Regions from separate parts of the Peribacillus sp. B2I2 genome, predicted to be linked through region 2. Evidence: riboswitches for the same ligand, from Rfam matches in the RefSeq annotation. Region 2 holds a riboswitch; each other region holds the start of a gene.
The links. A riboswitch is a leader RNA that binds a small molecule or an ion and turns the genes downstream of it on or off. The one in region 2 is predicted to bind thiamine pyrophosphate.
Positions count from the first base shown of each region.

Region 1: it holds a riboswitch for thiamine pyrophosphate, as region 2 does, so the genes downstream of both, thiC (phosphomethylpyrimidine synthase ThiC) here and ABIE66_RS20155 (ABC transporter substrate-binding protein) in region 2, are expected to answer to the same signal.
Region 3: it holds a riboswitch for thiamine pyrophosphate, as region 2 does, so the genes downstream of both, tenA (thiaminase II) here and ABIE66_RS20155 (ABC transporter substrate-binding protein) in region 2, are expected to answer to the same signal.
Region 4: it holds a riboswitch for thiamine pyrophosphate, as region 2 does, so the genes downstream of both, tenA (thiaminase II) here and ABIE66_RS20155 (ABC transporter substrate-binding protein) in region 2, are expected to answer to the same signal.

Region 1 is NZ_JBGCCB010000001.1:816,930-824,571, forward strand. Features, by position in the region: gene ABIE66_RS04175 (histidine phosphatase family protein) at 1-436, shown strand, start outside; gene ABIE66_RS04180 (HAD family hydrolase) at 620-1,402, shown strand; TPP riboswitch at 1,514-1,628, shown strand; gene thiC (phosphomethylpyrimidine synthase ThiC) at 1,762-3,543, shown strand; partial or broken gene ABIE66_RS04190 (DUF3231 family protein) at 3,829-4,308, opposite strand; gene ABIE66_RS04195 (hypothetical protein) at 4,430-4,573, opposite strand; gene ABIE66_RS04200 (spore coat protein) at 4,764-5,399, shown strand; gene ABIE66_RS04205 (carboxymuconolactone decarboxylase family protein) at 5,514-5,879, opposite strand; gene ABIE66_RS04210 (cytochrome c oxidase assembly protein) at 5,993-6,775, opposite strand; gene ABIE66_RS04215 (DUF2243 domain-containing protein) at 6,765-7,283, opposite strand; gene ABIE66_RS04220 (manganese catalase) at 7,584-7,642, shown strand, end outside.
Region 2 is NZ_JBGCCB010000001.1:4,076,747-4,084,388, reverse strand. Features, by position in the region: gene mbcS (acyl-CoA synthetase MbcS) at 1-407, shown strand, start outside; gene ABIE66_RS20170 (amidohydrolase) at 554-2,155, shown strand; gene rarD (EamA family transporter RarD) at 2,236-3,165, shown strand; gene ABIE66_RS20160 (protein-glutamine gamma-glutamyltransferase) at 3,257-4,084, opposite strand; TPP riboswitch at 4,402-4,511, shown strand; gene ABIE66_RS20155 (ABC transporter substrate-binding protein) at 4,633-5,637, shown strand; gene ABIE66_RS20150 (thiamine-binding protein) at 5,649-5,930, shown strand; gene ABIE66_RS20145 (ABC transporter permease) at 5,927-6,709, shown strand; gene ABIE66_RS20140 (ABC transporter ATP-binding protein) at 6,693-7,436, shown strand; gene ABIE66_RS20135 (TatD family hydrolase) at 7,455-7,642, shown strand, end outside.
Region 3 is NZ_JBGCCB010000001.1:2,359,169-2,366,810, reverse strand. Features, by position in the region: gene ABIE66_RS11855 (thiazole synthase) at 1-81, opposite strand, end outside; gene thiS (sulfur carrier protein ThiS) at 83-286, opposite strand; gene thiO (glycine oxidase ThiO) at 301-1,425, opposite strand; gene tenI (thiazole tautomerase TenI) at 1,427-2,038, opposite strand; gene ABIE66_RS11835 (energy-coupling factor transporter transmembrane component T family protein) at 2,071-2,853, opposite strand; gene ABIE66_RS11830 (ABC transporter ATP-binding protein) at 2,854-4,323, opposite strand; gene ABIE66_RS11825 (ECF transporter S component) at 4,336-4,920, opposite strand; gene tenA (thiaminase II) at 4,934-5,617, opposite strand; TPP riboswitch at 5,754-5,882, opposite strand; gene ABIE66_RS11815 (SDR family NAD(P)-dependent oxidoreductase) at 6,018-6,764, opposite strand; gene ABIE66_RS11810 (AMP-binding protein) at 6,816-7,642, opposite strand, start outside.
Region 4 is NZ_JBGCCB010000001.1:1,384,774-1,392,415, forward strand. Features, by position in the region: gene ABIE66_RS07040 (MFS transporter) at 1-707, shown strand, start outside; gene thiE (thiamine phosphate synthase) at 746-1,378, opposite strand; gene thiM (hydroxyethylthiazole kinase) at 1,359-2,174, opposite strand; gene thiD (bifunctional hydroxymethylpyrimidine kinase/phosphomethylpyrimidine kinase) at 2,171-2,977, opposite strand; gene thiW (energy coupling factor transporter S component ThiW) at 2,946-3,467, opposite strand; gene tenA (thiaminase II) at 3,483-4,172, opposite strand; TPP riboswitch at 4,270-4,374, opposite strand; SAM riboswitch class I at 4,534-4,638, shown strand; gene ABIE66_RS07070 (Fur-regulated basic protein FbpA) at 4,816-5,004, shown strand; gene ABIE66_RS07075 (aspartyl-phosphate phosphatase Spo0E family protein) at 5,265-5,459, shown strand; gene ABIE66_RS07080 (GNAT family N-acetyltransferase) at 5,533-6,039, opposite strand; gene ABIE66_RS07085 (DUF459 domain-containing protein) at 6,255-6,956, shown strand; gene ABIE66_RS07090 (DinB family protein) at 7,287-7,642, shown strand, end outside.

The sequences.
Region 1 (7,642 bases), 3.3 Mb from region 2:
TGATGCAGCGGATATTATTTATGGAACGACTTTATTTGGCATGGAGGAATGGCAGGAATGTTATTGCAGTGATATGTCGAGAGCTGTCAAGACAGCGGAACATATCTATCCAGGTAAGGTTCATCGAATGGAGGAGCTGCGGGAAATACCTTCTCCCCCTCTTAAAGGAAAAGTGAAGCTGCCGTTCATCCTATGGGCCATCTGGATTCGATGCTGCTCGATGTTCAACAGGCAGACAAGGGCGGAAATTAAGATCGCTGAACAAAGAATCAATAAGGTATTGGATGAAATCTTTACAAAGGGGGATAGGGATGTTCTGATCGTGAGTCATGCCGCCCTCATGATATATATGAGAAAAGAGCTGATCCGACGGGGGTTCACCGGTCCAAAATTCAAGATTGCAAGTAATGGAAAGCTGTATGTATTCGAAAGATGATAAGTGAAGAAATATAGGGTTTTCCATCAGAGAAGGTAAGTATGATGTTCATCGTACATTTTGCTGATTTTAAGAAAGATGCAGGGATTTTCTGAATAATTATTCTTTTTCCATTGGTTGTGGTTTATTATTGTAATAGTGTAATTTTTACGATTTCAATAATAGGGAAAGAGGGTGGACATTTTGGTGAAGGCAGTTTTTTTTGATTTAGATGATACATTACTATGGGATCAGAAAAGTGTAAAAGAGGCTTTTGTGGCTACATGCGAAGTGGCTAAGGAGAAGTATGATTTGAATGTCGACGAGTTTGAAGAAGCTGTGCGGAAGGAAGCGCGTGAGCTTTATTCTTCTTACGATACATATGCATTTACTCAAATGATCGGTATCAACCCATTTGAGGGGCTATGGGGAAATTTTCAGGATGATCATGATGAATTCCGGAAGATGGCCGGGATTGCACCGGCTTATCGGAAAGAAGCGTGGACGGGAGGCTTGAAGGCATTAGGGATCGATGACCCGGAATTTGGGCTTGAACTGGCAGAACGTTTCCCGGCCGAGAGACGCAAAAAGCCATTTATCTATGAAGAATCATTTCGTGTGTTAGATGAATTAAAAGGGAAGTACAAATTGCTATTGCTTACGAACGGGTCTCCTGAACTGCAAAACACCAAACTTGAAATTACGCCTGAACTAGTTCCTTATTTCGACCAAATCGTCATTTCTGGTGCGTTTGGAAGAGGTAAACCGGATGCCTCCATTTTTGAGCATGCTTTGGAAATCATGGAGCTTGATAAGGATGAAGTATTGATGGTCGGCGATAATTTAATGACGGATATCCTTGGAGCGTCACGGGTAGGCATAAAGTCGGTTTGGATAAATCGCCATGATAAGGAACGGAATGAAGTGCTTCCAACCTATGAAATCAAGCATTTAGAGGAGCTTTTCCCAATCCTTGAGAGCCTGTAAAATTACTCTTCAAGTAACGAATTTTGGAGAGGTTGAAATAAAATATTAGGTCTTTTAAATTATTTACAGAGTGAAAAGGGTGATATATAGTTACCCTGTAATCAATTAAATTATTTAGACTAGGGGTGTCCAATAAAAGTTGGGCTGAGAGAGAAGCGCTTAAGCTTCTTAACCCTCAGGACCTGATCTGGTTCATACCAGCGTGGGGAAGTTAGAATCTACTAAACAATGACCATTTCAATTGGTCATTTCTGTAGTCATACTAACGTTAGCCGGGTCTTAAATATGAGACCTGGCTTTTTCGTGCGAAATGGATTGGATTTTGTCCTTTTTAAATGAACTTAAAAAGGAGAAATGAAATCATGAGTAATTCAGTAAATGACATGAACGTTTCAATTATGTCCAGTTTTGCTGGGAGTAAAAAAGTGTATGTTGAGGGATCTAGACCTGATATTAAAGTACCTATGCGTGAAATTAAGCTAAGTCCGACTACAGGGGCATTCGGCGAAGAGGAGAATCCGCCTTTACGAGTTTATGACACAAGCGGTTTCTATACGGATTCAGAATATCCCATTGATATTCATAAAGGTCTTGCCCCGATTAGACGCAACTGGGTCCTGGAACGGGAAGACGTTGAAGAGTATGAAGGACGTGAAATAAAACCAGAAGATAATGGGTATAGAAAAGTGGATTCACAATCCAAAGTAGAAATTTTTCCGGGATTGAAAAGAAAACCATTGCGAGCGATGGAAGGGCAAAACGTAACCCAGCTCCATTATGCCCGTAAAGGTATCATTACCCCAGAAATGGAATTCATTTCGATCAGGGAAAATGTTGCCCCTGAGTTTGTAAGAGAAGAGGTAGCTAGCGGACGGGCGATCATTCCGGCAAATATTAACCACCCTGAAAGTGAGCCCATGATCATCGGACGAAAATTTCATGTGAAAATAAATGCGAATATCGGAAACTCAGCTGTTAGTTCATCGATCGAAGATGAAGTGGAGAAAATGACTTGGGCTACACGATGGGGAGCCGACAATATAATGGATCTTTCCACCGGAAAGAATATTCACACCACCCGGGAATGGATTATCAGGAATTCGCCTGTGCCAGTTGGAACTGTTCCGATATATCAAGCATTGGAAAAAGTGAATGGAGTCGCGGAAGATTTAAATTGGGAAGTTTTTAGGGATACATTAATCGAGCAGGCCGAGCAAGGTGTCGATTACTTCACTATACACGCTGGTGTGCTTTTGCGATATATCCCTTTAACAGCGAAGCGAGTTACGGGAATTGTTTCCCGAGGGGGCTCCATCATGGCACAATGGTGCTTGGCCCACCACCAAGAAAGCTTTCTCTATACTCACTTTGAAGAGATTTGTGAAATCATGAAGGCATATGATGTCTCTTTCTCATTAGGCGACGGCCTCCGTCCTGGATCCATTGCAGATGCAAACGATGAGGCTCAATTTGCTGAATTGGAAACATTGGGGGAACTGACGAAGATTGCATGGAAGCACGATGTTCAAGTCATGGTTGAGGGACCCGGTCACGTACCTATGCATTTAATTAAAGAAAATATGGATAAGCAGCTGGAAGTGTGTCAAGAAGCACCATTCTATACCCTAGGACCATTAACAACGGATATAGCACCTGGGTACGATCATATTACTTCTGCAATTGGTGCTGCCATGATTGGATGGTTTGGAACTGCCATGCTTTGTTATGTGACACCGAAAGAGCATCTGGGACTTCCGAATAAAGAGGATGTTCGAGTAGGGGTCATTACCTATAAAATTGCAGCCCACGCAGCTGACCTTGCAAAAGGCCATCCGCATGCACAAAAACGAGATGATGCCCTTTCTAAGGCTAGATTCGAATTTCGTTGGAGAGATCAGTTCAATCTTTCTCTCGACCCTGAAAGGGCGGTTGAATATCACGATGAAACTCTACCAGCTGAAGGTGCCAAAACAGCCCATTTCTGTTCAATGTGCGGACCTAAATTCTGTAGTATGAGAATCTCACAGGACATCCGTGATTTGGCGAAAGAAAAGGGTCTGGGCTTTGAGTCGGTAATCGATGAAGGGCTTAAAGAAAAAGCCAATGAATTTAGGAAAACGGACGGAAAAATCTATCAATGATTCGGACGAGAGGGAGAATTCGATGAATCGGGTAATCCAGATAAAAGTTGAAATGAAACAGTTGGAAACTCAATTGGAACAGCTGAAAAGAGAGCTGAACATTTTTCGGGAGAATTGTAATCATGAATTTATAAAAAATGATTATAGTCAAGAATGCACAAAGTGCCACTTAATCGAAAGTCTGCAATGGTAGTGATTCATTAATCTTCCTTTCATACGGAAATCAATCCCTTAATCATGTTGGAGATTCAGCCAACATGATTAAGGGGATATTTCATCCATGTTTTACGAACTTGTTTTATTAATATGAAGAGGAGGAGGGACCAGCCATCCTTTTTCCTTATTTAATCTTAGGAAATCAGCACTCAATGCCGCTTTTTTTGTGTGGAATTGTGCAAACATTTCCGCAATATCTTCGTGGATGCATTGACCATGATCTGGCTGCAAGCAACTAATCCTGCACTAATATCAATGGATACTGAAGCGGAGATTTCAGGATCTTGAAGTCTTGCCCCCACGGGAATATCCTCTAAATTAGCTATAGGCCTTTCAGGTAGTGATGGAGGCAGTCCTACGTTATTTTCTTTTAATGATAATTCAATGGTCATTTTCCTGTTTACCTTGATTGATCACTTCTACAAGGAATTTATGTAGGGTCCTTATCAGTCCTTATCACCAGAATGATTAAGCATGGTTTGATGACATGCAATCAACCCTTTTGTTTGCTTGAAATGGCCATGGCCCAAATACGTCACCATAATGCATAGGCTATTCTTTCGGATTTACGCTTAAAATTCCCATAATCATTATATATTTGTACTGTGTGAAACGAATTTAAGTTGCCCTATACTTAATCATTTTTGAGATTATTTGAGGGCTTTTTATACTAACCTTTTATTCCTTGCAGCCATTCTTGATAACATTCATCACAAAGCATTTCATTTCTATCCGTGTCAGTAACTTGAAACGTTACAACATGGATTTTTTTTTCTTCTGTGTCGTCAGTACAATAGAAGCATTTATGTGTCATTAGAAATCCTCCCATACATATTAAAGGTGTTTATAGTTTAAAACGTCTCGGTTTTTTTATACAGACAAACAGACAACATGATGGAGGTAGCTTAATTGGTCTTCATGGAAGAGTTTAGGTTGAATAATCCTGTTGGGGTTTAACATACTAAACTTGTTCGCATGATTGATAAAACGAGGAGGGAAATACAATGCAAAATCAAAATCAATATCAACAAGGTCAAGTACACCAGAACATGCAAACGGGTGCTATTCCTCCACAAATGAATCACGGAGGTCATGAAGTATTCGATGTACATGAAGTGTTATCGGGAACGATTGGTACATTAAACACATATATGCTTTTGCGTCAGCATGTACAGGATCAGGAATTGCTGGATATTTTGGATCGTCAATATCAGTTCATCAAAGATGAATATAATATTACATTGGAGTGCTTCCAAACGGGCCAGGATCCTTCTAAACCGACCCAGAGCTACAAAATGAATCAAGGTAACGATTTTATATATGGATTGACTCCAACACAGCCAAAGAAACCTTTGCAATCCGTCTCGGAAATTACGGATGAATGCATTTCAGGTATGATGCTTGGAGCTGTTAAGTCTGCAGCATCCTTGAAAGCGATGGCTGCTCTTGAAATAACGAATCCGGTGGTTCGCCGCGTATTTGCAGATTCCGTTCCGAACTGCATTGAAATGGCATACGAGATTTCGTTATATCAAAACAAACATCATTACTACCAAGTTCCACAGCTTGCACAGCAGGATATGCAACAGATGATGAATTCATATGCACCCGCACAAAGAAATAACAACATAAGTCATTAAAAGCTATATGTGACAGTTATTTTTGCAATGAGGAACTGAAAACGGCTATATAACTGGATTTCTTAGTCAAGAACATAAAGAAGGGGTAGGACTAAATGTCCTATCCCTTCTTTATTACTGTTTCATCTGATTTATTTCCTGGATGCATTCCTGGACAAGGGTTACTGCCTGACTCATGGTAGCTCCTCCGCCAAATGCTGCGGTCACTCCAATGGCTTCCAGAATTTCTTGTTCCGCACACCCTTGATCAAGACATCCTTTTGTATGATAGATAATACAGTATTCATCTTGTGAATATAAGCTTATCCCTAGTGCGATAAGCTGTTTTTCTTTCTTGGATAATTGACCTTCTTTGAAGCACTCTTCCGTAAAGGCATTGAATTTCTCAGCGAGGTCTGGCATTTTATGCGTAAAGGCACCGATTCCAGCTTTATAATCACGAAGAGCATTTTCAGTAGAATTGTTAGCTTCAAATTCCATTTTCCATTCAGCTCCATCCTAAATTTTTTTCATCAAAAATTAGTATGAGCTAAATGTTGAACGATTAAACAGAAACACAGGAGTTTACTGAAGTAATCATTTAACCGTTCCTGTTACAAGGCAAGTGATTCCTTAGGACGGGTGGCTTTGAACCATTGATAGAAAAGGATGCAGATAAGTGCAAGGTCAATGGCATCACCGGCATAGTACATTATCATGCCTCCACTTTCCGCTTGTTCCTTAGTGACTCCGCTTGGCGGATGGGCATAAATATATTTAGAAAGGATATCATGGCCTGCCAGTGAAATGGCAAATACGATAGCTCGAAACATGAAGCTGAACCGATGGGGTGACGGGTCCATATAAATCATCGAGGCAGTGAATAGATAACCCGCAATGAACACGTGAAAATGAACCAATGCATGCAGAAGGACATTCTGTTGCATCACCCCATATAACCCAGTCGTATATAGTATCCAAAGCCCCCCAATATTAAGTGCGGAGGCAAGGATTGGATTGCTTAATATGCGCAACGGCCAACTTTTCAACACCTTTGAAAGACGTCTTGCAGATGGCACATCCAGTGTTCGAAGTGCAAGAGAAATGGGAGCAGCAAGCACCAGTAGGATGGGTGCAATCATTCCAAGCAGTAAATGACCGACCATATGTGCCGTGAAGTCCATATGAGCGCGATTGGCTATTGGACCAATGATTGCAAAAGCGGCACAGATGATGCCAAGAATCCAAAAGAACGTACGGTATAAGGGCCATTTTTTGTAGCGGCGGTTCGAAACTACGCCAGCTGCGATATAAATCACAATAACAAGCGCGAATAGAATCCATAATATCGGCTCAATGCCAGCTCCATTTTCATGAATATGTCCATTACTGTGCATTTCTGCCGTCTTCTTTCATTATAATTAAGCTGCGCCTTGTTCGAATGACGAGGGTAATGCCGATCAAGATCATGACAGTGGCAGCAATGTTCCAAATCAAGTCGTATGGGAGAATATCGACATTGTAACGGATCTGATGGAGTCGCATGAGCTTGTGCTGGATGATCCCGTCGTATAACTGAAATGAACCAGCCCCGAGTAAAACTCCTCCTGTCCATCTTTTCAGCCATAATCCCTTTCGACGACGAAGGTCAGCATACAAGAATAAAGAACCGACCGTCGAGAACCAGCTTAGGGCATGAAATAAACCATCCGAGACTAGCCCGATATTGGATGTGGACTTGTCATAGAAGTGGTGCCAATGTAATAGTTGATGAAAGATGGCCTCATCGATGAATGCGACCAGTCCGATTCCGAATAGAAAACCGGACCATAGATTACGAGCGGAATAAGTATAACGTATTTCCGAAATGGATTGATCTTTTTGATTTCTGGGCTTGAAATCCAATTTTCATCCTCCTTTTGGGTTTCTTTGATATGGATTTTTTTTCTATATATGGTTCTCCTTACTTTACCCTGTTTTGTAAAGTTATAGACAGGTAAATGGACCTTTATAACACTTATTTATTGAGCCGTTCATAGACCTAAGATAATCCTTGGCTTTACGTTTAGTCGCCATTATTAACTGTCTGTAAATTTTTTCTAATTGATGTTCATTATAACGTAATACATGTTTCAAGGATGGACAAGCGGGTAATAAAAAACCGTAGATCATAAAAATTAACCTATAATAGAAGGAGGAGTTAATATGTTTCGTCATCAAAAAGAATTGCAATTTGAAGTGAAGGTAGATCGACCAGATCCAAT
Region 2 (7,642 bases):
GTGGGGACTATTATATCACCGGCGATCAAGCGAAAAAGGACGAAGATGGTTATTTCTGGTTTGAGGGTCGTTCTGATGATATCATCATCAGCTCGGGATATACCATTGGACCGTTTGAAGTGGAAGATGCACTCGTTAAGCATCCATATGTGAAAGAGTGTGCCGTTATAGCAAGTCCTGATGAAATAAGGGGAAATGTGGTCAAGGCGTATGTCGTCTTGATGGAGGATATCGATCCGAACAGCCAAGACTTGATCAAGACGCTCCAATCGCATGTGAAAGAATTGACTGCTCCATATAAATATCCAAGGAAAATCGAATTTTTAGAAGAGCTGCCCAAAACGACATCGGGTAAAATCAAACGGGTCGATTTACGGAAAAGGGAAGAAGCACTCTTTAACAATTAATCGAACGCATTAACGTCAGCCCCCGGCTGGCGTTTTTTTAACAGGGGCTGCTTAAAATCATAAATATGGGAATTCGTGAAATGAGATGGTAAACTTACTGCATATCTGCATAGCAAGAATCATTTTATAAGGAGTGTAAAGCCGGAATGGGAACGTTATGGTTCAATGGATCTATTTATACGATGATTAAAGAAAAGGATCAAGTGGAGGCGCTCTACACTGAAAAGGGGGTAATTGTTGATACCGGAAGCATTGACTATTTAAAAAATGAATATGCCGGCAATATTTCCAGGGAAATCGACTTAAAAGGACAAACCATGCTGCCGGGTTTAGTGGATAGTCATCTACATTTGGTCGGGCATGGTGAAAGACTGCTTCGTCTTGACCTCTCCTTGATGGATAGCAGGGAAGCCATCATGGTTGCCTTGAAGGAAAAGTGTTCTAAGACTCCGGCTGGAAAGTGGATTGTCGCCGAGGGCTGGAATGAAAATGAATGGACCAGTCCCGAATTGATATTACGGGATGAGCTTGACGCGATATCGACGGAACATCCCATCATATTGAAAAGGATCTGCCGTCATGCCTTGGTGGTCAATACCCGCGCCCTTTTGGAAGCGGGTATTAAAGAAGATATAAAAGAACCGTCTGGCGGGGTGATCTGCCGTTATCCTGATGGACGGCTAAATGGTTTATTTAAAGAAAGCCAGGCGCAGAACCTGATTTTAGACAGCCTTCCTGGCATTGACCAAGACTATATCGAAACCGCACTCACAGAGGCCATAGAAGACGCATATAGGCTAGGTTTGACTGGCGGGCATACAGAAGACCTCCATTACTATAATGGCTTCATGCCGACATATCAGGCGTTTAAATCGGTAATCGAGGACAGGGAAATGGCTTTTCGCGCCAATTTACTCGTCCATCACGAAGCGTTTGAAGAAATGCTGGCAGCAGGCGGCCGCTATCAAGAAGGTACGCAATATATCAAATTCGATAGCATGAAGATTTTTACTGACGGCTCCTTAGGCGGACGCACAGCCCTGTTGAGCGAGCCTTATGTAGATCAACAGAATACGAATGGTGTCTCGATATTCACTGAAAATGAGCTTCAGGAATGGGTAGGAAAAGCAAGGGATGCCGGAATGCCGATTGCTGTCCATGCCATTGGCGATCTCGCTTTTGAATACGTCTTGAATGCACTTGAAGCCCTCCCCGTGAAAGAGGGACAGAGGGACCGGCTCATCCATGCGCAGATCGTCCGGCCGGAGCTGTTGGAGCGGGCAGCAAAGCTGCCGGTCATCTTTGATATCCAACCGGGTTTCGTCCCGTCCGATTTTCCGTGGGTGGAAGAAAAGGTTCCGGCCAATCTATTGGAATCCTCCTATGCATGGAAGACCTATTTGAATTTGGGCATTATTTGTGCGGGCGGGTCAGATGCGCCCATTGAGCCATTAAATCCAATTTTGGGCATTCATGCAGCTGTCACAAGAACGAAAATAAACAGTGAGGACAGTACCGTATATGGCTTGGATGAAAGGCTTTCCGTTTACGAGGCCTTCGCACTTTATACAAAAGGGAGTGCTGCGGCAATCGGCCAGGAAAAACGCCGCGGTCAGATCATCAAAGGGTATGATGCCGATTTTACCGTGTTTAATCTGGATGTCTTTGCTGTTGCGCCTGATGATCTCCTAAAAGCTGAGGCGGTCATGACGGTCATCGATGACAGAATCATGTATGATAAAAACTAACGGTTGCAAAAAAAGGAATGGATATACAAAATAGTTAAATGGAATTCGATAAAGGAATGTAAATGGAAAGAAGGCAGGTTATGAAAGTGGATGAACAAAAAGAAGGGGCGATCTATGCAGCCCTTTCTTACATGATGTGGGGAGTCGTGCCGATTTACTGGAAGTTCCTTCAGGGAGTCGGTGCTACGGAAATTTTAGCTCAGAGGGTATTATGGTCTTTCGTTTTCATGCTGGTTTTATTGATGTTCATGAAAAAATGGCAAGCGTTTCTAGATTATGTAAAAATCATTATGCGAAATCCCAAACTCTTTGCAGCATTACTAATGGCGTCACTGCTCGTTACTGCTAATTGGGGTGTGTTCATCTGGGCCGTTAACTCAGGACGGATCCTCGACACGAGCCTTGGATATTATATCAATCCGCTAGTCAGTGTACTATTGGGAGTGATAGTCTTAAAAGAAAAATTGAGCGGGGCACAAATCTTATCGTTCCTGCTTGCAGGAATCGGAGTCTTGATCCTGGGCATTCATTTCGGTACGATCCCGTGGGTCTCTCTTGTTTTGGCCATGACCTTTGGATTATATGGTCTGGCAAAAAAAATGATCAAGGCCGAGTCGGCGATCGGGCTGACGCTAGAAACGATGATGGTAACGCCTCTGGCCCTGGGTTACCTGATATACTTGATGAACCAATCAGAAATGCAATTCTTTACAGCGGGAAGCACAAGCTTGCTGTTGGTGGGCGGTGGGATTGTCACGGCCTTGCCACTTTTATATTTTGCAAAAGGGGCGGAGAAGATCCCGTTATCGATGCTGGGCATTTTTCAGTATATTGCTCCGACCTTATCCTTATTGATCGGGGTATTCGTCTATCATGAAAGTTTTACCAAAGCACATCTTTTAGCGTTTTTATTCATATGGTCAGCCTTGGCGGTTTATACGCTATCCATTACGAAATGGGGTCAGGCAAGTGCCCGAAGGTTTAAAGGCAAAGGGAATATTGGTGCGTGAATAAGAAAAAATGCTTGGGAGATCTCTCCCAAGCATTTTTTTATGCCGGTATATAATAAAACGGTTTTACGGCATAGGGGAAATGCCAGGGTCATGAAAGGTAAATCTTCGGACCTATTTCAGAAACAATACAATTGGAAAGGCTGACAGGACTGTGAACGGGCATTGCACGAGGGGTGTTTTCCAGGAATTGGCTATAGAAGGAACTATCCAAGCTAATGATATGCGTTGTCAGGGATGCCGATATGGTGGCGTTCGGCTTTCTATTGCTATTTAATTCATCGATGATTCCCTGTGCAGTGGTAATCCCGATCCCGTGTCCATAAAAGAGGTTGTTCCCTAATAATATGGCATTTTCACCTTGCCATTCAGGAGTTTCCTCGTCGTGATCAGGGTTTTCGAAGTAAACGCAATCCCCTGGTAAATAATCCGTTCCTTGATGAATATTAAGAGCCATATTGCTTGGAGGGCGAAAGTCATATAGAAATAGGTTTGAAAAAAGATAGTCAAAATTCCTAGGGCCGATTAAATCCAAAATGGCCTTTAAAAAAGTGACGACTATCGCTGTACCGCATTCGAAGGCGTAAAGCCTTCCATTCAAGAAAATGTCCAGGAGTGCAGCATGAGGGGCAATCCCTGGCTGAAGGGTAAATGTGCCATCCTTTGAAACGCGCCAATATTGTTCATTGCTTGCCGATTCATCAAGTGTGGAAAATTCTGGACCACTTTTATCTAACGAAATGGCGGCATCGATGACTCGGTGCCTCAGTTGTATATCGAAATTAAGGTATCCGAAGTTCCGGTATTCAAAAGCGTTAGAATCTTCCGCCAGCAATTGGAGAATTTCAAGCGATGTATCAGATACTATACCTGGTTGGATTTGACTGACATCTAACCATTTGTGATTAATCTTTATCATGACCATATCCACCTTTTGCTTATGAAATGAAGGGTTTATAAAACCAGTACACAAAAAAGTCTACAGGTTATGCTCATTATATGAATGTATGCAAAGAAATGACCATTTGGAGCGTTTCAGGCATGAGGGCAACCGAGAATGATTGGTATGGCAAAAGGGATGATCATTTTGCTAACAATGATTATCATTCCAAAAAGATGTTTTGGTGGCTGTGCTAAACATTTAGAAGGAATACCTTTCCAATTAGGGAGAAGGAGCAAATTAGTATTCCCTTTTCTGAATGAATTGATATAATGAGAGAGAAAAGTTCATATGTGCGAGAAATGTAGGGGGGCCAGTAAAGCTGGCTGAGATTGCGTCCTTTAGATGCTGACTCTTTGAACCTGATCTGGATGATGCCAGCGGAGGGAACATATTATTACTGACTTTCTGTTTTGTATGTTAACGTCCGAATTCATCTTCGGGCGTTTTTTGTATTTTTATAGACCCTGGCGCCCCATTATGGTTCCGGCATATGGATCTTATATGATGTGTAGGAGGATAATAACTTGAATAAATTCTTACCACTGTTGACTTCGTTGTTCCTTTTGGCTGGATGCGGTGCAGGCGGAACTAATGAAAAAGAAGAAGCATCTAAAAATGAAGGCAATAAAGAATTAAAAAAGGTATCGGTCGTACTCGATTGGACACCGAATACAAACCATACAGGTTTGTATGTAGCCAAGGAAAAAGGATATTTTAAAGAACAAGGTCTGGATGTGGATATTATCATGCCAGGTGAAGCTGGAGCTGATAAGCTTGTCGCTTCAGGGAAATCCGAATTTGGCGTGGGCTACCAGGAGGGCATTACGCAGGCCCGCGTGCAAGGCGTCCCGATTGTTTCGGTAGCTGCTGTCATCCAGCACAATACCTCTGGATTTGCTTCACCTGAGGCAAAAAACATTAAAACACCCAAGGATTTTGAAGGAAAAACGTATGGTGGCTGGGGGTCTCCGGTTGAAAAGGCCATTATTGATTCACTAATGAAAGAAGAAAATGCAGATGTAAATAAAGTGGATATAGTGAATACAGGAGACACGGATTTTTTCACTTCGGTTAAAAGGGATATAGATTTTGCCTGGATATATTATGGGTGGACAGGTATTGAGGCAGAGTTGCGAAATGAAAAGCTTAATATGGTTTACTTAACCGAATACTCGGATAAGCTCGATTACTATACACCTGTTTTGACAACGAATGAAAAGATGATAAAAGAGGATCCCGAGACTGTTAAAGCATTCGTTCATGCAGCTTCGAAAGGGTACCAGTTTGCGATAAAGAACCCTGGTGATGCAGCAGACGTGCTAATTAAGTCTGCCCCGGATCTTGATGCAAAACTAGTGAAGAAAAGCCAGGAGTGGCTTGCAGCTAAGTATCAGGATGATGCTCCGCGTTGGGGTGAACAAAAGCTTGAAATTTGGAAGAATTACAGTGATTGGATGACGGAAAATAAGCTTCTTGAAGGTGATTTCAATCCTGAAAAAGCATTTACCAATGAATTTTTACCAAAATAGGAGGAAATACAATGGCCAATTCATTAATTAGTATACAAATTATTCCTAAAGGGGATGTCATCCCTTTGGTCGACGAAGCAATCAAGATCATTGATGAATCAGGTATCAAGTATGAAGTTCACCCGCTAGAAACGACAATGGAGGGTGAGCTTTCCGAACTTTTTGCCGTGATAGAAAAAATGAATGTAAGAATGATTGAATTAGGCTCGCCGAATGTCATATCCCAAGTGAAAATATTATATCAGCCGAGCGGAATTACGATGGATACGTTAACGGAGAAATATCGGGCATGACCGGAAGGGTAATTTGGAAGAAGGGGGCTCCCTTCTTTCTTTTATTATTGTTGCTGATAATATGGGAGTCAGTGACAGTCTTATTAAAGGTTGAAAAATGGCTGCTTCCCGCTCCGTCGGCCATTTTCATTGAAGGAATTGAGTCGTCCCAGAATCTTTTTGGTCACCTTTCATCAACAACTGAGCTTGCGTTATCGGGTTTTTTTATTGGAAGCTGCATCGGATTATTAATCGCAGCAATCCTACATCTGTTTCCAGGCGTAAAGGACGCGGTTTACCCTCTGCTCATACTATCACAAAATATACCTATCATAGTTTTGGCACCGCTTTTAGTAATTTGGTTTGGCTTTGGCATGATGCCTAAGTTAATCGTCATTTCGCTAGTATGTTTTTTTCCGGTTGCGGTTGCTTCATTGGACGGTTTTCGCCAGACACCATACGAACTCAAGCATTATTTCAAGATGATGGGAGCGGGAAAAAACCAGTTATTTTGGAAGCTTGAACTTCCTCACTCGATCCCGTTCATTTTCTCGGGCCTGAAAATTTCGGCCACCTATAGTGTAATGGGTGCGGTTATTTCGGAATGGCTTGGGGCAAAGTCGGGGATTGGTGTTTATATGACGCTCGCTTCCTCTGCGTTCAGGACAGATCGGGTGTTTGTTGCCATTTTCATCATTATGGGAATGAGCCTGCTCTTTTTTTGGATCATCACCTTCCTGGAGAAATACTTAGTTTCATGGAAGAGAAAGGAGGGTGAAAAGGATGAAGCTGGAAATTAAAGATGTCTCCTATTCTTTCGATGGTAAACAGAATATTTTAGAGAATATGGATTTCCATGTGGAAGATGGAGAATTTGTCACAATCCTTGGGCCATCCGGCAGTGGTAAAAGTACATTGTTCCACTTGATAGGCGGTATTTTGAAGCCGGATCATGGCAACATTTCGCTGGACGGTAAAAAGATAAATGGCTTAAAGGGCCATATAAGCTATATGCCGCAGCAGCCTTCCCTTTTACCTTGGAGAACGGTATTGGAAAATGTTTTGCTTGGAAGCGAGCTTGCTGGGATCAGAGATAAAGAAAAGGCAAAAGCCCTTTTGATGAAAGCTGGATTAGCAGAGTACGAGAAAGCATATCCGCATGAATTATCTGGAGGCATGAAGCAAAGGGTCGCATTCATTCGGAGTATCTTAAGTCAACAGGACTTGATGTGCCTGGACGAACCCTTTTCTGCCTTGGATGAACTGACAAGATTGCAAATGCAAGAATGGCTGCTGTCCGTTTGGGAAGAAAATCGGAGGTCGGTGCTTTTTGTTACGCATAGCATCGATGAAGCCGTTTTCCTTTCAGATAGAATATATGTGTTATCAGCAAAACCCGCTGCTGTCATCAAAGAAGTGGCAGTGCCATTTCCAAGGCCAAGAAGTGAAGAACAGCTGCTTAGTGATGAATTTTTCCATTTGAAGAGAGAATTATATGCAGCACTAAAGCCAACTGTTTCGACTTAATTAAGGAGGCGACTAAACTTGAGAATCATCGACAGCCATATCCATTTGGATAGGTATGAAGAAAGTGAGCAGAAGCAGATTCTAACTGATATGGACAAGGTTCATGTGGAATCGTTACTGACTGTTTCCATGAATTTGACTTCTTCCATTAACAATTATCAGCTTTCACGCAAAGATTCACGAATTAAGCCTGCCTTCGGTTTTCA
Region 3 (7,642 bases), 1.7 Mb from region 2:
CTTTTGAACATCGAAATTCGGATATTTCCCAGTACCTAATAATAACCTTGAAGAAAATTCATAAGAACCTATCTTTAACATTTCATCCGCCTCCTACAAAATGTACAATCTCGACCTTGTCTCCATTTGACAAAAGTGTTTCACTTAGATTTTCTTTTGTTAATATTTCATCATTCAATTCAACGATCACTACTTTTTGATGTAAATTAAAGTGTTTCAAAAGCGCTGTAACTGTTGATTCATCAGCAGGTATCCGTATTTTTTCCCCGTTAATAATCAATTCCAATTCATCCACCTCCATTAAGAAAAAAGGGTCTGTATCGAACGATCCAATCGAAAAGCGGACCATTCAGGATTTGTCTTCCTTTCCACCATATCCGCTATAAGTACACCTGTAATTGGAGAAAGCAGGATGCCATTCCTGAAGTGCCCCGTTGCAATGAAAAGTCCTTTGCATGCTGGGTGTTCACCAAAATATGGCAATCCATCCCCTGTTTGGGGACGTATACCTGCCCATGTCTTTTCCCACTCGGTTCCTTTAATTGCCGGAAGCAATTGCGTTGCCTTTTCTATTAACGTTGAAATCCCTTCCAAACTTACCTTTTGATCGAAAGTGTTCGCTTTAACCGTTGCGCCGACAATGATTCTTCCGCCAACTTTGGGCACAAGATAGCAGCCATGTGAAAAGATCGTTTTTTCAAGTAATGGGCGATCAGTCAGGACGGAAAAGCACTCTCCCTTTACCGGATATGTATCGAGGTTTATCCCTGATTTTTCAAGGAGGAAGGCACTCCACGCACCACTTGCCACAATTACAGTTTCACTTGAAAATTCGCCTATATTTGTGACCACTCCTTTTACACATCCGTTTTCCGTACATAAATCAGAGACATGGACAAATTCCTTTATATCTACACCAAGGGTAGCTGCAGATTTAGCAAAAGCGAGCGACAGCCTGGTGGCTGAAACTTGTCCATCCTTCGGAATGAACATGGCTCCCTTAATCTCATCCGAAAGAAGTGGTTCCATTTTCCTTATTTCGGCAGTCGATAACCATTCCGCCTCTAGTCCCGCATCTTGCTGGACTTTGATCATGTCCATCGATTCGGCTACTTGATCATTCGTTAGCGCCACCTTAAACATACCCTTATTCACTAATTCGATGTCAATTCCACTTAAGTCCTTTAATTCTTCCGACAGTGCAGGAAACATCCCCCTGCTTCGGCTTGCCAAACTAAAAAGCGGGTTATCAGCATCTAATTCGGCTTGTGCTCCTAACATCCCGGCTGCAGCACTGGATGCTTTACTGGCAATTCTATCTTTTTCCAATAAAAGGACCTTTTTACCTCGTTTGGCTAATTGAAAAGCAATGGATCCACCAATTACCCCTCCCCCAACAATGATTGCATCATATATGGAATTCATTTTATGTCTCCTTTCCTAAAGACTTCGAATATTCTTTAACGGCTCTAACCGGGTTTTCAGCTTCAAGCACACCTGACATGACCGCAATTCCGTGTGCGCCCGCATCCTTTACAACTTGGCAATTGGAAGGAGTTATTCCGCCTATCGCAATAATCGGAAGATTGACATTTCTTGTGATTGCATGAAGTTCCTCCACTCCCTTAGGAGGTAGGCCGCGTTTTGAATTTGTTTCAAAAACATGTCCATAGATCGCGTAATCGGCCCCGTTACGGAAAGCGGCTTTCGCTTCATCCATGGAATGGATCGAACAGCCAACACTCATCCCTGGAAATGCTCCTTTTACGACTCCTGCATCTAAACTATGAAAAGCCAATTGCACACCAAATACATTGTGTACCCAGGCTACATCCACACGATCATTTATGATGATCTTAGACAGCGGAATCTTATTATCATGCAATAGGGTCACTGCACGATAGAGTTCTGATGCATTCATGTGCTTTTCCCTTAGATAGAAGAAATCAACATGTTCCTGAATCCTAGAAGCGATTTCTACGAACTTCTCAATTGGCTGTTTCCCAGTAGAAATAATATGCAATTCTAGTGCATTCATACTAAGAACCCCTAACTAGTAAAGTTGTAATCTCATAAAATCAAAGATAGTAACGGGAATTGAATCGATAGATAAAACCCAGCCAACAGCAGGATGAAAAAATACAGAATGAATCCATGGTCCTTTCTTGAAAACCCAAATTCATAATAGTATGTTCGATCCCGAGTGTCTGTAAATCGCTTGGCCTCCATCGCAACCGCGATTCGGTGAGCACGTCTGATGCTTCCGGATAACAACGGGATGGAATAAGCTTTCATTTTAAAATATACCGATCTAATCCCTTTTCCCCTTTTGAAACCACGTACCTTCATCGCGTTTCGTATCGTTTGAAATTCCTCCATCATGATGGGGATGAGCCTTAATGCCGCCATGAAACTATAGGCATATTTCGGTTTAAGCTTTACTTGCTGCATTAAGGAATAAAACAAGTTCACTGGTCTCGTCGTTAAGGAAAAAGTTAAACCTAGTGCCGCGAAAAGCAATGCTCGAAAGCCTACCAGTAATCCCCTCATGAAACTTTCTTCCGAAATCGATATGAGACCCCACTCAAACCAAACCGTTTCACCTTGCCCGAATAATATCATTGCGGAAGAGGTGGATATAAAAATGAAACAAAAAGGGATCGACAAAAGTAAGATGCGTTTTATCGAATGCCCGGTAAAAAACAAAAATAAAAGTAAAACGCCAATGGTAATATTCATCATGTAATTCAGGTCATGAATGAATAGCGCCACGATGCATAACACGAGCAATACACAAAGTTTAAGGCTTGGATTAACCTTATGGAGCCATGTTTCTGCATTTGTAAGATTCATCTACATGACACTCCTTTTAACTTTTGTCTCCAAAAATCCTGATTGCGTGATGTTTTCATCACTTATTACGTATCCGTCTTTAACCGTCCAGATCCTGGTTGCAAAGTTGTTTGAAATATGATCGTCATGAGTTACCATGATCACTGTTGTTCCGCGCCTTCGGTATTCCTCAAACCATTCCAGTAATGCAAAGGTATTTTTCGAATCTTGGCCAAAGGTTGGCTCATCCAGGAGAATGATTTTTTTGTCTATTACGATTGAGGCAGCTACACTTAAGCGACGCTTTTGACCCATTGATAATTGAAACGGATGTTTATCCCGATGTGCCTCAAGGCGGAACACTCCAAGTAATGATTGGACTCTCTCCTCGATTTCTTGTTGCGGCCTTTTTTCAATTCTCAATGAATAAGCAATTTCTTCATATACAGAATTTGCAACGAACTGAAACTCAGGATTTTGAAAGACAAACGTCATATGATCCGTTAGATTTTTCACCCTTCTAATAGGGGACCCCATTAATTCATACTGACCACTCGTTTTTATGAACTGCATCAGTGCATGTAAAAGAGTACTCTTCCCCGCGCCATTTTCTCCACTGATTACAATCCATTCACCTGAATGGACCTGCAGCTCCTCAACCTTGATTTTCGCTTCCTTTTTCCGGAATCCGCTAAAACCTTGCACATGAATAAGGGGGGCCCCCACACTAAATGGGTTTTCACGAATGAGCTCATGGTCATGTACATACTCATCCCAAACACCTGGGAACCAAATTCCATGTTCTTTCATTTCATTTTTATATAGGGAAAGAATGGTATCTTTTGGACCATCAGCTATGATTTGACCGTCATCATTAAAAAGCACGATTCGTTCGATGAATTCTAAAACATGATCAATTTTATGTTCCACGATAATAACCGTCTTGTCTCGTCCGACTCCCTTCAACAAGTCCCAGATTTCTTTTGTTCCTTCCGGATCGAGCATGGCGGTTGGTTCATCTAAAAATATCACTTCCGGTTCAAGGGCCAATACTGAAGCAATGGCCAGACGCTGTTTCATCCCGCCTGATAATGTATCAATACTTGTATGGATATCGTCTAGATTCAATCCTACCTCACGGATATGTTTTTGGATCTTCTCTTTCATTTCTTTTTTAGGGACGGAAAGATTCTCAAGGACGAAGGCAATTTCCTCATCAGCAAACGGCATGCAAAACTGACTATCAGGGTCTTGAAAAACATATCCCCATGAAGAAGGACACTTCAATTCTTCCGCCTTCATCGGAACTTCGATGGAATTCGGAATCAATCCGCTTAATACTTGCAAAAGAGTCGACTTACCACATCCTGATGGTCCCAACAATAGAACTTTTTCACCTTTATCAAATGAGACGGATAAGTCCTTGAAAATCAATGACTCATCACCTGGAAATTTCATTCTTAACTTCTCAACATGAACGATTCGTTCCATGGCCATCAACCTCTACTTTTGGTCCAGTTCTGCATAATCTTTACTTGAAACTGGACGAACAAGATTAGTTACTCCTGTTGCTTCCAGGACTTTAACTAGATAATAAGCTGTTACACCTGCAAAGAATATGGAACCCAAGAACCTCGCAATCATGAATAACGATAGATTCCAAAGGGAGAGCGCACCTATTTCCCCGTATGCAAAATCCATGATGACTGATCCCAGGCAGGAAGCCACCGCAGCTAAAACGGCCACCGACATATTGAATTTTTTATATCTGAACGCCATGAACAGCAGTTCAGCGAACAAACCTTGGACCACCCCATATAAGAGTACGGTCAGCCCCCATGGTGAACCCAGAAAGAATTCACCGGAAGCTGCAGCTATCTCTGCCAGAAGTGCTACACCCGGTTTCCGTAAAATCAAAAAGGCAACGGGGCCAGCAATAAACCACATTCCATAAATAAGTTGATCTAGATGTAATCCTAATGGTTTAACGGAATAATATATCGAACCCCAAAGGATATAAACGATTCCAAATGCTACGGCAATCACGATAGTGACTAATATATCCGTTAATTTCAATCCTTTTTTCATGTTTCATTCTCCTTTATACTTCCAGTATTTCCTTATGAACAGGCCATGTCTCTAAGCGATAAGCCATTTCCCAAAATGAGTATTCATATTGGCTGCTAAGGATAAAATGTTCCTTCATTCTTTCCTTATCTTCATCTGTTACTTTTTCAGCAATCTCATCAAGCCTCGCAATTTGTTCTTCCACCAAAGAGCGGAACCACTCTCCTCCGTAAGCCGCTATCCATTCTTGATAAATCGGCTCTTCCGGTTCACACCCTTGCAGCTTTTCGCCAATTTCATAATACAGCCAGTAACATGGCAAGATAGCTGCAATAACATCCCCTAAATGTCCAGAATAAGCCGCACGATACATATGGGAAGTATAAGCATAAGCAGTCGGGGCGGGTTTGAAATTTTCCCTTTCTTCTTTTGTGATGCCTAATCTCTCAGAAAAATTTTCATGAAGCTTCAACTCCGCTTCATATGTTCCTTGTGCGTGGCCGGCAAGCCTGCTTGTTGTATGTAAGTCTGTTGCCTTTACTGCTCCTAAAGCTTGAACTCTAGCAAAATGAGATAAATAATAGGCATCTTGCATGACATAAAAACGAAAACACTCTAATGGCAATGTGCCATCTCCAATTCCTGCAACAAACGGGTGATTAAAACTAGCTTCCCAAATATGATCAACTTCCTGGCGGATTTCCTCTGAAAACTTCATGTCCATTACCTCCAAATTCTATTTTTCAATGAATGATACGGGATAAAAACCTTAAATCACCTCTTTTTTTGCAAATAAAAAACCACTTTCTTTAACGTAAAGAAAGTGGTTTTACTTGAAATAATACAGAAACGTATTGTCCCAGACCCCACTTCCCTACGCTGGTATAAACCAGATCAGGTTCTAAGGGTCTTAAAGTCATACTTTAATCTCAGCTTCTCAGGTAAAACCAAATTTCACCTATAAAGCACCCCTAGTGGTACAAATTGTATATATAATTCATTTGCCTTTATATTAACACGATAAATCCAATTGTCAAACGATTAGAAAAAGTTTTCAAGCTATATTGCTTTAGGATTACTAGCCTTTCAATCTTGCATACTCACCTAACCACGATCAATTAAACCATTGTTAATCCACCATTTACGGAAAGAGTTTGCCCCGTAATATACCCTGCATCTTCCGAAACGAAATAGGCAACAGCACTGGCAATGTCCTCGGGTTGAGCTAGCCGACGGAATGGAATAGCTTTTTCCAAGGCGCTTGCTATACCAACATTATAAGAGCCTATTTCTTGAAATAAAGGAGTATCAGCAGGGCCTGGTGCAACACAATTGATGTTGAGTTTGTGACGTGCCATTTCTCTTGCTATCGTTTTTGTGAAGGCAATCACCCCTCCCTTAGCAGCCGAATAAACTGCCTCTCCACTTGATCCGACCCTAGCTGCATCTGATGCAATATTTACTACCTTGCCGTAACCATTTTCAATCATAAGAGGTAAAATTTCCTTGCAAGTATGGATCTGCCCAAGTAAATTAATATCGATAATCCTTTTCCAAGTGCTTGGATCACTTTTTAAAAAAGGTTCCACCTTATCCCAGCCTGCATTATTAACCAATATATCTATTCTTTGATAATGGTTCACTGATTCTTCAACGGCTTTTTTAACACTTTCTAATTTCGTTACATCACAATAGACCGCTCTGGCTTCAAAACCCGACTTTTCGATTATAGAAACCGTTTCCTCTGCATTTTTAAGATTTATATCAGCCACGATGATGTTAAAATTGCGAGAAGCCAATTTTTTTGCAATCTCTCTGCCAATTCCGCTCCCGGCACCTGTGATAAATGCCATTCTTTTATTCATCATATTCCCTCCACTTTCACCATTTAGTCAATATGGATTTATTTAAGCTGCTTATATATTGTCTATTATCTTTTCATTTATCATTTCCCGGAGCCGGAATTTCTGGATTTTCCCGCTTGCCGTACGAGGAAAGTCATCCATTATTTCAAGAAATTCAGGCCAATATTGTTTGGCCAAACCCTTTTCCGAGAGAAATTCCTGCATGGAATCCATCGTAATCGGGCTCTTTCCCATTTTCATGCTGATACATGCACATGCTTTTTCCTGAAGACGAGAATCTGGAACAGCGATAACCTGAGCGCTAGAAATATCCGGGTGTTCATACAATACATTTTCTACATAAGCAACTGGAATATTTTCGCCGCCACGTATGATTATGTCTTTGTTTCTTCCAGAAATCCGGATATATCCATCTTCATCAATAAATGCTCGATCACCGGTAATGAACCATCCGTCACTATACTCAGCTAAAGTATCATCGATCCGTTTAAAATAGCCGACAAAAAGAGCCGGACCCCTTACTAATAAAGAACCTTCTATATTCGGAGCACAGAGCTCCCCTTCAAGATCCACTACTTTTAGCTCCATCCCCGGAAAGGGAATTCCGTCGGTATTCGTCAGTTTTTCTTCTAGATCCTCAAGTCTCGTCAAGGTTACCAAGCCATCTTCCGTTTGTCCCCATCCTGACAATATCTTGAACGGTACTTTTTCCACGGCTTCCTTTACTAAATGCCTGGGAATCGGGGCACCTAGAGCTACGAAGACTCGTAGCGAATTGAGGTCATAACTTTCTATCCCTTCCATTTGAATCGTATCTTGCAGAAAAGGAGTAGCTCCCGCCGTAAACGTTATCTTTTCCTTCTCAACCCATTCAATAA
Region 4 (7,642 bases), 2.7 Mb from region 2:
TTGCATTGTTATTGAGCGCCGTTCCCGCTTTATATGCACTGTATCTGCGCTTGAAACTGCCGGATTCACCGAAGTATACGGAACTTGAAAAAAAGCAGAGACCATCTGTATTAAGCAATATGAAAAGTGTCTGGAAAAAGGAATACTCCCGCCAAACCCTTGTGCTGTGGATTCTGTGGTTTTCCGTGGTCTTTTCTTATTATGGGATGTTTTTATGGCTGCCAAGTGTGATGGTCCTAAAAGGATTCAGTATGATTCAAAGTTTTGAATATGTTTTGATCATGACACTTGCACAGCTTCCAGGCTATTTTTCAGCTGCATGGCTGATAGAGAAGATGGGACGTAAATTCGTTTTGATCACATACTTAATCGGAACGGCCATCAGTGCCTTTTTCTTTGGATCGGCAGAGGGGTTGGCACCACTGATAGTTTCTGGAATGTTCCTATCTTTCTTCAACCTAGGGGCATGGGGTGCGCTTTATGCGTATACACCTGAGCAGTATCCAACTGCAGTTCGTGGCACAGGTGCTGGTTTAGCTGCTGGCATCGGCAGGATTGGCGGTGTCCTGGGTCCATTGCTTGTAGGGTATTTAGTTGCTGCCGATACTCCGATTTCAACGATTTTCACCATATTTACAATTGCTATTCTAGTGGGGGCCGTTGCTGTAGCTTTTGGGAAGGAAACTAAGAATACCGTTTTGACATAAACAAAAGGGAGGGGACTGAATTCAGTCCCCTCATTTCGTCATTTAAATTCTTTTATTATTTTTAAGAGGAATTCGGAGGCAGTCTTCGGACTATCAGCATTCATGATGGCTGAAACGACTGCCGTACCGGATAGCCCGCTATCAGAAAGAGAGGATATGTTATCGGCAGTTATACCCCCGATGGCAACGGCTGGAATCGAAACGCTGCGGCAAATTTCCTCCAGATCTTCAATTGCCATTAGCGTTGCATCTTGTTTGGTCTTCGTAGGGAAAACGGAACCGACTCCGATATAATCTGCTCCATTTCGTTCGGCTTCGATTGCTTCTTCAAGAGTGGAGACTGATACCCCGATAATCATATCGTCAGGAACCATTTGTTTGATGACAGGCAGTGGAAGGTCATCTTGCCCAATATGAATTCCGTCAGCTGCAACAGCAAGTGCTATATCTACCCGGTCGTTAATGATAAGGGGAATGGACAGCTCGTTCAATAACTGTTTTAATGCAGAAGCTTTTTTATAAAAGGAAAGGGAGGAATTGTTTTTTTCTCTAAGTTGTACGATCGAGACTCCTCCTGAAACCGATTCTGTAATGATTTTGGTCAAAACTTCTATTGCTATGGACTCTTCCGTAACTAAGTATAAACTTAAATCAATTTTGGATTTCTTCATTTATTTTCACCTCATGCATCCAGGTTTCCTTATTCATTCTTGATATGGCATCGATTAATCTCACACGAAACGTGCCTGTTCCTTCATCTTCTTGAAGTTTTGCAGCAGCCAGTTCCCCTGAAATGCTCATGGTAGAGATACCGGCAACTGCAGCAGCATAGAAATCGTCCGTGACTCCGGAAAAGGTACCGATAAGAGCAGTGGCCATGCATCCGGTACCTGTAACATTTGTTAAAAGGAGGTTCCCGTTGTCGATTATGGACGTATGTTTTCCATCACTAACAGCATCCTTCGCTCCGCTGACTACGACGACACTATTCAATTTATTTGCCGCTTGTGCAGCCAGCTCAGCATTGCTAATAGTAAGTTCCCCCGAATCCACCCCCCGTGTAACGATATCCCCACCCATCAATCGATGGATCTCACTCGCATTTCCGCGAATGATTTGGAAATTAACCTTACGTAGGAGTTCTGTGACTTGCTCTGTCCGATAGGCGGTGGCACCTACTCCCACCGGGTCCAAAATGACCGGGATATCCAGGGCATTTGCCGTCTTACCGGCAATCTCCATTGCTTCCAAAGCTTTATCATCAATCGTACCGAAATTAAGGACCAATGCATCGGCTAATTTGACCATATCCGCCACTTCTCTTGGGCTCGATGTCATAACAGGCGAACCACCGATGGCAAGGGTGGCATTTGCACAGTCGTTGACCGTAACAAAGTTGGTGATTTGGTGAACGAGTGGTTTTCTTTCTCTTACCTTCACGAATAAATCGGCTGCAGAAACCTTCATATTAATTCACTCCGTTCTTTTTTTGAAAATGAATGAAAATGATGGACAGGTCCATGACCCTTACCGATTGAAAAGCTATTACGAATGGCTTCAGAAATATAGGTCTTGGCCTGTTCGATCGACTCCAGCAATGTCAGTCCATTTGCCAGGTTGGATGTAATGGCGGATGACAGGGTACAGCCTGTACCATGTGTGTTTTTTGTATGAATGCGTTCTCCCTTTATCCAGTGGAAGTCAGTCCCATCATAAAAGAGATCATTTGGATTTCCCGCTGCATGGCCCCCTTTAAGTAAAACGGCTTTAGGGCCCAGTTCTTGTATGGATATGCATGCCCTGTAAAAATCTTGTTTCGTTCGAATCGACAAGCCAGTAAGAACTTCCGCTTCTGGTACATTTGGGGTTGCAAGTGTTGCAAGCGGAAGCAATTCCGTTTTTAAGGCAGAGACGGCTTTTTCGTCCAGCAAATGGTGGCCGCTTTTGGAAATCATGACAGGATCAAGGATAACGATGTCAGGTAAGAATGTTTTAAGGGACGCAGCAACTGTTTCCACTATTTCTTTAGATCCAAGCATACCTATTTTTACTGCATTGACACGAATATCTTCAAAGATGGCTGCAATTTGATCAGAAATGATAGCTGTATCGATGGCCTGAATTGAACGCACTTCCATTGTATTTTGTGCGGTTACGGCTGTGATTGCTGACATTCCAAAGACCCCATGTGCAGAAAATGTTTTTAAATCCGCTTGTATTCCAGCACCGCCCCCTGAATCAGAGCCTGCGATGGTTAATGCTGTTTTCATAAAAAAACCCCTTCATATAATTATTTTTTAGAAGTATTTTAAGTAATATGAAAGCTAAAATCGCACCTGCGAATGAACTAAGCATAAAAGCTGGTAAAAAACCAAAAAGAGCAGCTTTTTCTCCCAATAGGAGGATTGCAAGTGGATAACAGGCTAGGGACCCGAAAATCCCGGTCCCGATCACTTCCCCTAAACAAGCGAATTTTAAGCTTTGTGTTTTTCGATATACGACGGCAGCCAAAAGTGCACCGATCATGCTGCCAGGAAAGGCGAAAATTGAACCGGTACCAGACATGTTTCTAATGATGGAAACTAAAAAAGCTTGTGTTACCGCATAAGCAGGTCCTAATAATACGGCTGTCAGGACATTTGCCAGATGTTGAATAGGAAAGACTTTCGCAAATCCGGCAGGGATGAAAATAAATGAACTGGTTAAAGTCGTTATAGCCGTAATCATGGCGGTCAATGTCAATTTCTTGATTGGATTCATCATCATATCAACGACCTACAGTGGCCAATCCTGCTCATTTTGAACCATATCCCAGAATAAATATTCATATCGGGAAGTCACCAAAAAGTGCTTTTCTAATCTAAGTAGTTCCTTTTCGGGCATGCCTTCTGTTAATTCTTCCAACAAAGCAATCAGCCACTTGTGTGCTTCACCGAATTCAGGAGATGAATATGACCTTATCCAATCAGAGTAGCGATTGTTTTCCAATGCATCACCATTTTGTTCTTTCAATAGCAAACCGATCTCATAATAATCCCAAGCACATGGCAGGAGACATGCTATCAGGTCTGCCAAAGTGCCATGCTGAGCTGCATTTAGCATGTAACCCGTATAGGCTAGAGTGGTTGGTGTGGGTTCTGTATCTTCCAATTCCTTGGAGCTGATTCCGAATTCCGCAGCATAATGCCGATGGATATCCATTTCAACTTGAAGGGTTTCATTTAAAATACTCGCAAACTTTGCCATGGTTTCGATATTATGAGCTTTGATGACACCTAAAGCAAAGAGCTTGGAATAATCCATGAGATAGATATAGTCCTGCTTCAGGTAATAGGCAAATTTCTTTTCAGGAAGTGTGCCGTTTCCAATTGCCTGGACAAAGGGATGTGAATGGTTCCTTTTCCAAATCTCTTTTGCCCGTCCATGAAGTCTATCACTGAATGTTTCTAATTTAGTATTCTCCATTGTTCATCCTCCTTTAAAATGGATCCCCTTGTTTACACCCAATAAAAAAAACCCGCTCCTGAATACGGAACGGGGTAGATGGATAAAGTCTGTAAATGGACGATATCATCCACTTCCCTCCGCCGGTATGAGCCGGTTCAGGTTCAAAGGGTCCGGAACTAATTCCATCTCAGTCTTAAAAAAGACTCCCCTAGTGGTGTGAATTGTATGTAATTACTGACATCATATCAGAAAGACAAGAAAATGCAACCCGTATTTGAAAGAGGTAATCCTTTATGGCACGGAAAAAAAGGGAGATCCAGGTAATTGACATTTGATGATTATTGAGATAAAATCATGTCTACATCAATTATATATTGAATTCTTATCCAGAGAGGTGGAGGGACTTGGCCCAAAGAAACCTCGGCAGCAGACCCATTTTGGGAACTGTGCTAAATCCAACAAGCATATGCTTGGAAGATAAGAAGAGCCGTACGGACACTGTCAGCCTCTTCTTGAATTAGAAGAGGCTTTTATTTTTGCGGTATAACGTTTAGTGACATAATAAAAAAGGTATATATAATTTGGTGAAAATCAAACCAGTTAATACAGTTTAGCTCAACTAGAAGCAGGCTCTATGATGACTAGGAAAGGAGCCATTTACATGGCGGAATTATTTAAGAGGATTGAACAGAGGAAGGCAAAGCTTATTGAAGAGTTATTGGCCAATGGAGTATACAAAACCTCTGATGAAAGGCACCTTTACGATGCCCCGTTAAAAGTACTTGAAGATGAATATAAGATTGTTATAAATAGACCTAATAACGAGTCTCCTTCGGAATGGATGACATAGTAAGCGATAGACTATATTTTGGGTTCTTGGGATAGGGATATGAAGTAAGCATTCGCAATGTATCACACTTGTGGATGCTTTTTTTATTTAAGTTTATATAGTGGATGTCACAAAATATACATAATTAGAGACTGAAATAGGCTTTTTGTCACATTTAACCTATGAAATAACACATTTAATTTCTGTAAAATAGTTGATTTTAACTACGAGTTTCATTATGATGAAAGTGTAAAAATATTGAAAAATTAGGAGGTGTTTATATGATTTGCCGGAAGGTAACTATAGAAAAAGTAGAAGAAAAGAGAGAGGAAATGATCAAATTGGCAGCAATTTATGGTTTTACAAGTCTTCTAACTGTTCAAGCAAGTCAAGAATTGGATGCGCTGTTAAATGCGTTGACAAATAAAAGAGAATCTGAATATTTTTCCCTCCAGAAAGTATATAGGTATTTTTAAATTCACCATTTCGTCCTCTTTTAATCAGAGAAAAAAGCTACTACACAAGGCAATAGCTTTTAAATAAATATATTTAAATATCGACACGTTTACCAAGAATGATCAAATCCCGTTCAATGCCATCCAGCTCGGCAACTTGAGGTAAATGTGCCCATTTTTCAAACCCGAATTTGGAAAAGAGCTTCAGGCTTGGGGCATTGTGGGCAAAAATGAAACCTAATAGAGTCTTCACCCCTAATTTTGGGCTCACTTCAATTGCCTTTTGAATCGAAATTTGTCCGATTCCTTTTCCCCGGAAATAATCATCAATATAAATGCTGATTTCAGCCGTGGAATTATAGGCCGGCCTCCCATAGAACGATTGAAAGCTCATCCATCCAGCAGTTTCCCCTTCTATAGTAATTATAAATAGCGGTCGACTTTCTGAATCATGTTCCTCAAACCATTTAACCCTCGATTGTACGGATATAGGTTCCGTATCAGCCGTGACCATTCTTGAAGCAATTGTCGAATTATATATTTCAACGATCCTGGGTAAGTCCGATAGTTCTGCCTCTCTAAACTCTATGTGCTCTTCCATGATTTAAACTCCTATCTATTTTCTATCTCCAGAATAAAGGGTATCGCCGCTTTTTTATTAAGGGACGGTGAATGAAACCCAATCCATTGAAAGTTTTATACTATCATACACTCTTTGCTCTTTATCTGACAATTCATTTTATATGTTAGGACTACAGATTTTTGGGTATTTAAAAGATTAAATACTTCATAGTAAATAGACAAAAGGAGAAGCAAATGAAAAAAATAGCAGGTTTATTAATTATTGTACTAATAATTTGTTTCGCTGCATATAAATTTCAAGCCTCGGAAGCGAAAGATGTACAAAGGGTGATGGCTTTTGGAGATTCGTTAACCTATGGAAAAGGGGATAAGGACGGGGAAGGATATGTAGACGGTCTGGAGGATGAATTGAATAATCCGGAATCGGAACAAAAAGTGAGTTTTTGGAATTACGGTATAAAAGGTCAGGAAACGGATGGGGTAATGAAGCAGCTTGACGATTACCGCATTAAAACGAAACTTGATAAAGCCGATACTTTCATCGTTTATATTGGAACGAATGACTTGATCAATAGTAACGGCGGGAACTTGGAGAAAATAAGTGACCGAAAAATCGATGATGGTAAACGGGAGTATATCAACCATCTGGATAAGATTATATCAACACTGATAAAGGCAAACGATAAAGCGGATATACTGGTAGTAGGGCTATATAACCCAATTAAAGACAATGAAAAACTTGAAAAACACATTCTAGATTATAACCAAGCAATAAAGGGAATAGCGGAAAAGGATGATAGGATGGTATTCATTCCTACAAATGATCTTTTTGAAAATAAAAAGAAAACAGAGTATTTCAGTGATAAGATACATCCGAATGAAAAAGGGTATCAACTCATTACGAATCGGGTTCTGGAAAGTTATGATTTCAAATGAAAGCAAAAATGCATAAGTCGCTAGGAATTTGATATGGCCTTTAGTTGGGAAGAGAACTGCAAAGATCTGGGGTGCTTGTATCTGCTTTTGTGGCTGAATGGAGTATCCTCCAATGATGGCGATCACTCCTATTTAGAATACCCTTGATGAATTTTGATAGTCCTTTATATTAGGTGAATTTTACCTTTATGACTATCATAGAGCTGTTCAAAAAATAGACAACTTTTAATTGGTTCGTTTCTGTCAAAAAGTATTATTATTTTACACATTCATATAGGTCATGGAATAATTATAGGAGATTAGCCAGGCTTATAAGAGGAGATGCTAAGGATGAATGATAATGAAAAAATCAGGGAAGAACTTTTAAATGCGGTCAACGGACTATCGGATGAACAGCTGAACGCGCATCCTGAAGCAGGACGATGGAGCATCATTCAGGTGTTGGATCATTTATATTTAATGGAACGGGCCATAACAAAGAGTATTGCCGATAAATTGAAAAGCGACGATAGCACTCCGGCTGTTAATAAACCGATCGAGCTTACATTAAATCGTGAAGTGAAGGTTCAGGCCCCGCCATTTGTCATTCCGTCAGAATCATTCCAAACTTTGAATGAGGTTAAGGATAAGTTGTCCGAATCTCGCAAAGCTTTTATAAGAGTCGTTGATCATGCAAAAGAAAATGA